DNA from 3 places in the Kitasatospora sp. NPDC056446 genome. Region 1 is predicted to be linked to each of the others. Evidence: riboswitches for the same ligand, from Rfam matches in the RefSeq annotation. Region 1 holds a riboswitch; each other region holds the start of a gene.
The links. A riboswitch is a leader RNA that binds a small molecule or an ion and turns the genes downstream of it on or off. The one in region 1 is predicted to bind cyclic di-AMP.
Positions count from the first base shown of each region.

Region 2: it holds a riboswitch for cyclic di-AMP, as region 1 does, so the genes downstream of both, ACFQ6N_RS24135 (NlpC/P60 family protein) here and ACFQ6N_RS34840 (transglycosylase family protein) in region 1, are expected to answer to the same signal.
Region 3: it holds a riboswitch for cyclic di-AMP, as region 1 does, so the genes downstream of both, ACFQ6N_RS30285 (transglycosylase family protein) here and ACFQ6N_RS34840 (transglycosylase family protein) in region 1, are expected to answer to the same signal.

Region 1 covers NZ_JBHTRF010000089.1:16,101-18,293, forward strand. The annotation lists gene ACFQ6N_RS34840 (transglycosylase family protein) at 1-799, opposite strand, end outside; cyclic di-AMP (ydaO/yuaA leader) riboswitch at 807-970, opposite strand; gene ACFQ6N_RS34845 (sirohydrochlorin chelatase) at 1,437-2,193, opposite strand, start outside.
Region 2 covers NZ_JBHTRF010000040.1:40,964-43,156, reverse strand. The annotation lists gene ACFQ6N_RS24135 (NlpC/P60 family protein) at 57-1,193, opposite strand; cyclic di-AMP (ydaO/yuaA leader) riboswitch at 1,204-1,357, opposite strand; gene ACFQ6N_RS24130 (NlpC/P60 family protein) at 1,696-2,193, opposite strand, start outside.
Region 3 covers NZ_JBHTRF010000064.1:30,943-33,135, reverse strand. The annotation lists gene ACFQ6N_RS30290 (cytochrome P450) at 1-454, shown strand, start outside; cyclic di-AMP (ydaO/yuaA leader) riboswitch at 720-888, shown strand; gene ACFQ6N_RS30285 (transglycosylase family protein) at 893-1,807, shown strand; gene eno (phosphopyruvate hydratase) at 2,059-2,193, shown strand, end outside.

The DNA.
Region 1 (2,193 bases):
GGGCCTGGCCGCGGTCGTTGAACGACAGGTGCTGGCCCGGGTAGATGGTGTCCGGGCCCTCGGTCAGGGTGCCGCGGTTGAGGTCGTACAGCCGCTGCCAGCCGCCCTGGACGTTGTTCTTGTCCGCGATGGAGGACAGCCAGTCGCCCGCGACGACGGTGTAGTCGCCGCCCTGGGCCTGCTGCTGGCGCTTCTGGGCCCAGGTGCTCGTGGCCGAGTCGGTGGCGGCCTGGGCGTCGCCCTGGGCGGGCGCGGCCGGCTTGGCGGGCTTCGCGGCCGGGGCCTGGGACGGGGCCTGGGACGGGGCCTGAGCCGGGGTCTGGGAAGGCGCCGGCTTGGCGGTGGGCTTGGCGGCCGGGGCGGCCGGAGCCTGGGCCGGGGCGGCCGGCTTGGCGGCGGCCGAGGTGTCGACGGACGCCGAGGCACCGCCCTTGGTCAGGCCGGCCTGGACCGAGCAGACCGGCCAGGCGCCGGGGCCCTGCGAGGCCAGGACCTTCTCGGCGACGGCGATCTGCTGGTCCTTGGTGGCCAGGTCGGCACGCGCGGCGTAGGCGGTGCCGCCGAAGGCCGCCCAGGTGCTGGAGGTGAACTGGAGGCCGCCGTAGAAGCCGTTGCCGGTGTTGATGCTCCAGTTGCCGGTGCTCTCGCACTGGGCGACCTTGTCCCAGGTGGCGACGGAGGCGGCGGAGGCGGTGCCGGAGGTGAGGCACGGGACGGTGAGGCCGACGCCGGCGACGCCGATGGCGGCGATCACGCGACGGGTGCGGCTGGACAGGCTGGTGCCATTGGTGGGCAGCATGAGAACGCGGTCCTCTCCCACGCCTGCGAGGTGAGCTGTCGGATTCGGGCTGGAGTTGCCCGGCCGCACAAGGCGGCTTCACCCCTAGCCCTGAACCGTTCCGGGAACGGTCCGGGGCGACTTACCTGTGGGTCCCCCGCTCCTGCCGTGATGCTTTCGCACTGCCGGAAACATCCGACGGCAGGACTCGGCGTCGCGGATGAACCGGGTTCGTGTGGTCACGAACGGGGAGCACGTTAAGCAGACTTAAGTTCAAACTGCAAATAGCTGTGACGCACATCACGGTTTAGTGGGAACCGCCAAAATAGCTGGCAATCATGATCGGAAATGATCGTCTTCGGGCAATGATGTTGCGGATACCCACAACTGTCTTTGTCTCAGAAATTCCGTGACGGCGCGTCGGAGTGCGATAGGGCGCGGTTGTGAAGCCGGGGGAGCGGTCGGGATTCGAGCGCCGAAGGGTGCGCTCGCCATTTCCTTGTAAATGGCACCAGAACGGACATTCCATTCCATTGCCCGCCCGACTCCCATAACCGCCGCGACCCCGCGCGGTGCGGGAAGGCAAAGCACAGGGCCCGGAACGGCGATCCGTTCCGGGCCCTGCGTGCGCCGAAGGGCGCGGTGTCCTCGTGGGCGACTACTGCCCGGCGGGCCCCTCGGCGGCCGCGTGGGCGCCGCGGGCGCCTCCGGTGGCCCCTTCGGCCTCGGCGGCGGCCGCCGCCTCCGCCTCGGCCCGCGCCAGGTCCTCCGCGGACGGCGTGGGCAGCGCGGCCAGGTAGGTGGAGGCGATCAGCTGGCCGACGGTCGGGTACGCGCCCAGCGGCGCCGCCGACGGGCAGCCCGTCTCCTCGGCGGCCGTGGCGAGCAGCTCGGAGTCGGCCTCCGGGCCGATCACCAGCGGAGCCAGGGCCGGGCGCTGGGAGCCGGTCTCCTTGAGGTGGTTGACGGCCGCGGCGACCGAGCCGGGCACGTCGAGCGCCGCGGAGACGACGGGGACGGCCAGGCGGGCTGCGAGCAGCACACCGGTGATGCCGGCCGCGGCGGCCGCGTCCTCGCCGCCGACGGTGGTCAGGACCACGCCGTCCGCGGCGGTCGCGATGGCGAACAGCCGGGCCCGGTCGGCGCGGGCGAGGCCGGCCTCGGACAGTCGGACGTGCACGGCCTCGGCGAGCAGCGGGTGCGGGCCCAGCGCGTCGGTGACGGGGGCGCCGTACTCGGCGGCGAGCGCGTGGAGTTCGGTCAGGAAGTCGTGCGGGCCCGGCACCAGCGGCACCAGGACGGGCATCGGCAGCCCGGCCTCGGCGGTGCGGGCCAGGATCTCGGCGACGGTGCGGTCCTCGTCGCCCGCGCCCTCGGCGGACCCGCCGGAGAGGTAGCCGGCCGCGGCCTGGACG
Region 2 (2,193 bases), on a different contig from region 1:
AGCCGCAGGCCCGGCCTTCCGTGGTGGAAGGCCGGGCCTGGAAGTACCGCGTGGGGTCAGACCCGCACGATGGCGGACAGCGGCATGTTGCTGACGGCCTCGTAGCGGACCGAGGCGCCCGGCTTGGGCGCGTGCAGCACCTGGCCGTTGCCGGCGTAGATGCCGACGTGGTGGGCGTCCCCGTAGAAGATCAGCACGTCGCCGGGCTGGGCCTGGGACAGGTCGGTGCCGATCCGGGTCCCGGCGTGGGCCTGCTCCTGCGAGGTGCGCGGGAGCGAGACGCCGACCTGGTTGAACGCCCAGACCATCAGGCCGGAGCAGTCGAACGAGCTCGGGCCGCTGGCGCCCCACACGTACGGGCTGCCGACCTTGGAGGCGGCGGCGGACAGCGCGGCCGCGCCGCGCGAGCTGCCCGGGGCGACGGGGGCGGGGGCGGCCGGCTTGGCGGCGGCCGCGGAGGAGCCGCCGGACAGGTCGGTGCGGCTGTTGTCGCGCGAGGCGCGGTCGGCGGCCTGCTGCTGGGCCTTCGCGGCGTCGGCCTGGGCCTTGGCGTCGGCGGCGGCCTTCTCCTCGGCCGCGCGCAGCGCCTGGCGCTCCTGCTCGGTCAGGGTGTTGAGCAGGTCCTGCGCGGCCTTGAGCTTCGTCTGGACGTCGTCCTTGGAGGCCTTGAGCTGCTGGGTGGTGGCCTCCAGCTCGGCGAGCTTGCCCTGGGCCTCGGTGCGGTCCTGGTCGAGCTTGCGCTGCTGCTCCTGGAGCTGCTTCAGCTGGTTCTTCTGGGTGTCACCGGCCTGGTTGAGCGCACCGGCCTGGTTGAGGAAGCTGTCCGGGCTGGACGAGAACATCAGCTGGACGGTCGGGGATATGCCGCCGTTGCGGTACTGCTCCCCGGCGATCTCGGCGAGGCCGCCCTGGAGGTCGGTCACCTGGGACTGCTGCCGGGCCACCTGGTCCTGCAGTCCGGAGACCTGCTTCTCCAGGGTCTGCTGCTTCTCCTGGGCGGCGTTGTACTGCTCGGTCGCCACCTCGGCCTGCTCGTTGAGCTGGTCGACCTGCTCCTTGACCTGGTCCTTGGTCGGCTGCGGGTCGGCGTGGGCGCCGGACTGCGCGGAGAGGGCGACGGCAGCGGCGGCGACGCCGGTCATGATGGAGACGCGGGCGCGGCCTGCTGGCTTGGGACGACGATGGGACGCCACGAAGGCGGACTCCTTCTTCCTACGTCCGCCTACCGGGTGAGCTGACGGGTTCGGGCCGGAAGCATGCCCTACGACGCCTCACGGCCGTCGAGACGGCCGACCTGGCGCCGATTCACCCCGGAGGAACGTGGTTCCCCGGCTCCGCTGCGCAGCGCCCCCGACTGCTGGGCTCCCCTGTCGGGCAGTCGCTTCGACCTGCCCCGCTGCCTCACGAACTCGGCGGTAACCACCGCCGCCACCCAGGCTGGGTGATCGACTGTGCGGTGGCTCGGACCACGACCCTAGTAACTGAACCGTGATCGGTTCAAATCCTTGTCAGAAAAAAGACGGAAGATTACCCAAGTTCTTTTGTGAAAATGACCGATCGTGACCACGGTCCTACGCAAGGCTGATCAGGTCTCACGAAGTGGTCGCGAAACACTCGAAAACCCGAACACCACCCCCCAGGGCGGAGGGTGGCGCGGATCACAGGACCGGTCGGCCCCTGCGGCGTGTCGGGCCGTCAGACCCGGCGGATGGTGTTGATCGGCATCGCGTCGGCCTTCATCACCTTCACCACGTCACCGGTGTGCGGCGCGTGGACCACCATGCCGTTGCCGATGTACATCCCGACGTGGTGCATGTCGCCGCCGTAGACCACCAGGTCGCCCGGCTGGGCCGTGGCCAGCGTCACCGCGGTGCCGTAGTGGCCCTGCTCCTGCGAGGTGCGCGGCAGCGAGACGCCCGCCTGGCCGTACGCCCAGACCATCAGGCCCGAGCAGTCGAAGGTGTTCTGCCCGGTGGCGCCCCACACGTACGGCGAGCCCTGCTTGCTCATCGCCTTGGCCACGGCCGTGGCCGCGTAGCCGCTGGCCGGCGGCAGGTTGCCCAGGTCGACCCGGTCGCTGCCGCGCGAGGCGCGGTCGTCCTGCGCCTGCTGGGCCTTCAGCGCGTTGCGGTCGGCGCTGCTGAGCGAGTTCAGCAGGTCCTGGGCGGCCTTCAGCTTGGTGTTGACGTCCGC
Region 3 (2,193 bases), on a different contig from region 1:
GATCGAGGAACTCCTGCGCTACGACGGGCCGGTGGAGCTGGCGACCTGGCGGTTCGCGACGCAGCCGCTGACCATCGGCGGCGTGGCGATCCCGGTCGGCGACCCGGTGTTGGTGGTGCTGGCGGCGGCGGACCGCGATCCGGCCCGGTTCGCGGACGAGAACACCTTGGACCTGGCCCGGGCGGACAATCCCCATCTGGGTTTCGGGCACGGCATCCACTACTGCATCGGTGCCCCGCTGGCCCGCCTGGAGGGGCGTGCCGCGCTGTCCACCCTGCTGTCCCGGCTGCCGGATCTGCGGCTGGCGGAAAGCCCGGAGAATCTGCGCTGGCGCGGCGGTCTGATCATGCGTGGCCTGCGGGAACTCCCGGTCGAATTCACTCCGGAGAGCCGCTCCCCGCATACGCCTCCGCATACGCTTCCGCACACCCCGTCCGCGCCCTCGACAAACTGACGCGAGCTGACGAAACGCCGACAATGCGCCGGCGACACGCCGGGCGGCGCCCTGACGAAACGTCGCCCGGCGGCCCGTGGGCGGGGGTTGAACACCCATCAATCCGGACATATAGCCGCCGTTGGTAGGCGATCGGACACGGGCCGTAATTTCTGTGTGATATCGGTGATATGAGCTTGTGATCGGTCTGATGTTCTGTCTACTCTCCCTGGAGTTCGCAGCTGCGGACCTCGTGCGCGGAACGCCGAATCCTGCCCGCCGCGCCACGGGAAACCGACCAGAACCCTGGGCAGGGGCGGGGGAACCAGGTTTGTTGCCGTTTCCCGACGGCTTGGGGTGAAGCCGCCCGAGCGGAATCGTTTCCGCGCACGGCGGCCGGGCCACCTCCCGGTCCGAACCCGACAGCTCACCTCGCAGGCGTACGGAGAGGGACCCTTCATGCTGTTCGTCGGAACCGGCCGTCACCGTCGTCGCACCCAGACCGAGAAGGCCATCGCCGTCGCCGGTGTGGCCGGCGTCGGACTCGCGATGCCGCTCCTCACCGCCACCGGCGCCTCCGCCGCCCCGGCCTCCACCTGGGACGCCGTCGCCCAGTGCGAGAGCGGCGGCAACTGGGGCATCAACACCGGCAACGGCTTCTACGGCGGCCTGCAGTTCACCTCCAGCACCTGGAAGGCGTACGGCGGCACCGCGTACGCGCCGCAGGCCAACCAGGCCAGCAAGGGGCAGCAGATCTCGGTCGCCGAGAAGGTCCTCGCCTCGCAGGGCCCGGGCGCCTGGCCCGTCTGCTCGCAGAAGGCCGGTCTGAGCAAGGGCGGTGCCCCGGCCTCCGTCGACACCTCCTCGGACGCCAAGCCGCAGTCCGCCCCCGCGCAGGCCCCCAAGCAGCAGGCCCAGAAGCCCGCCGCCCCGGCCCAGAAGCCGGTCGCCCAGAAGCCCGTGCAGAAGCCGGTCCAGAAGCCGGTGCAGCAGAGCGCCCCGCAGCAGCAGGCGCAGCCGCAGACCCCGGGCTTCTCCGGCCAGGCCGGGTGGGACGCGACCGCGAAGGTGTACTGGTACCAGAACAACGGCGCCTGGTACTGGACCAGCCACCAGAGCGTCTACCAGCAGTACGCCGGCCAGGCCGCCCAGCCGCAGTACGCCCCGCAGGCCGCGCAGCAGGCCCCGCAGGCCCCGCAGGCCGCCCCGGCGTCCGGCCACGACTACACCGTCCGGGCCGGCGACACGCTGTCGACGATCGCCGCTGCCCAGGGCGTGTCCGGCGGCTGGCACGCGCTGTACGACCAGAACCACGGCACCGTCGGCGGCGACCCGAACCTGATCATGCCCGGCCAGGTGCTGCACTTCGGCTGAGCCGAACCGCCGTGCGTGCGAAGGGGTCCGGCGCTGCCGGACCCCTTCGTCCGCATTCGCCCGCCCCGGTGGGACAAGGTGGGACAAGCAGGTGAACTACCGGTGGGTAGCCGGGCCACACGCTGAGACGGAAGCGAGGTCGACGTGGCCCCGGGAGCACGGGCGGTTAGGCTCTGGTCCGTAACGACTCCGTAATCGTCCCGCTGGCAGCACCACCGTCAGCCGGACCTGCTTCCGCAAGGAGATGCATCGTGCCGTCCATCGATGTCGTCGTAGCCCGTGAGATCCTCGACTCGCGTGGCAACCCCACGGTCGAGGTCGAGGTCGGCCTCGACGACGGCAGCACGGGTCGTGCCGCTGTCCCGTCGGGTGCCTCCACCGGTGCC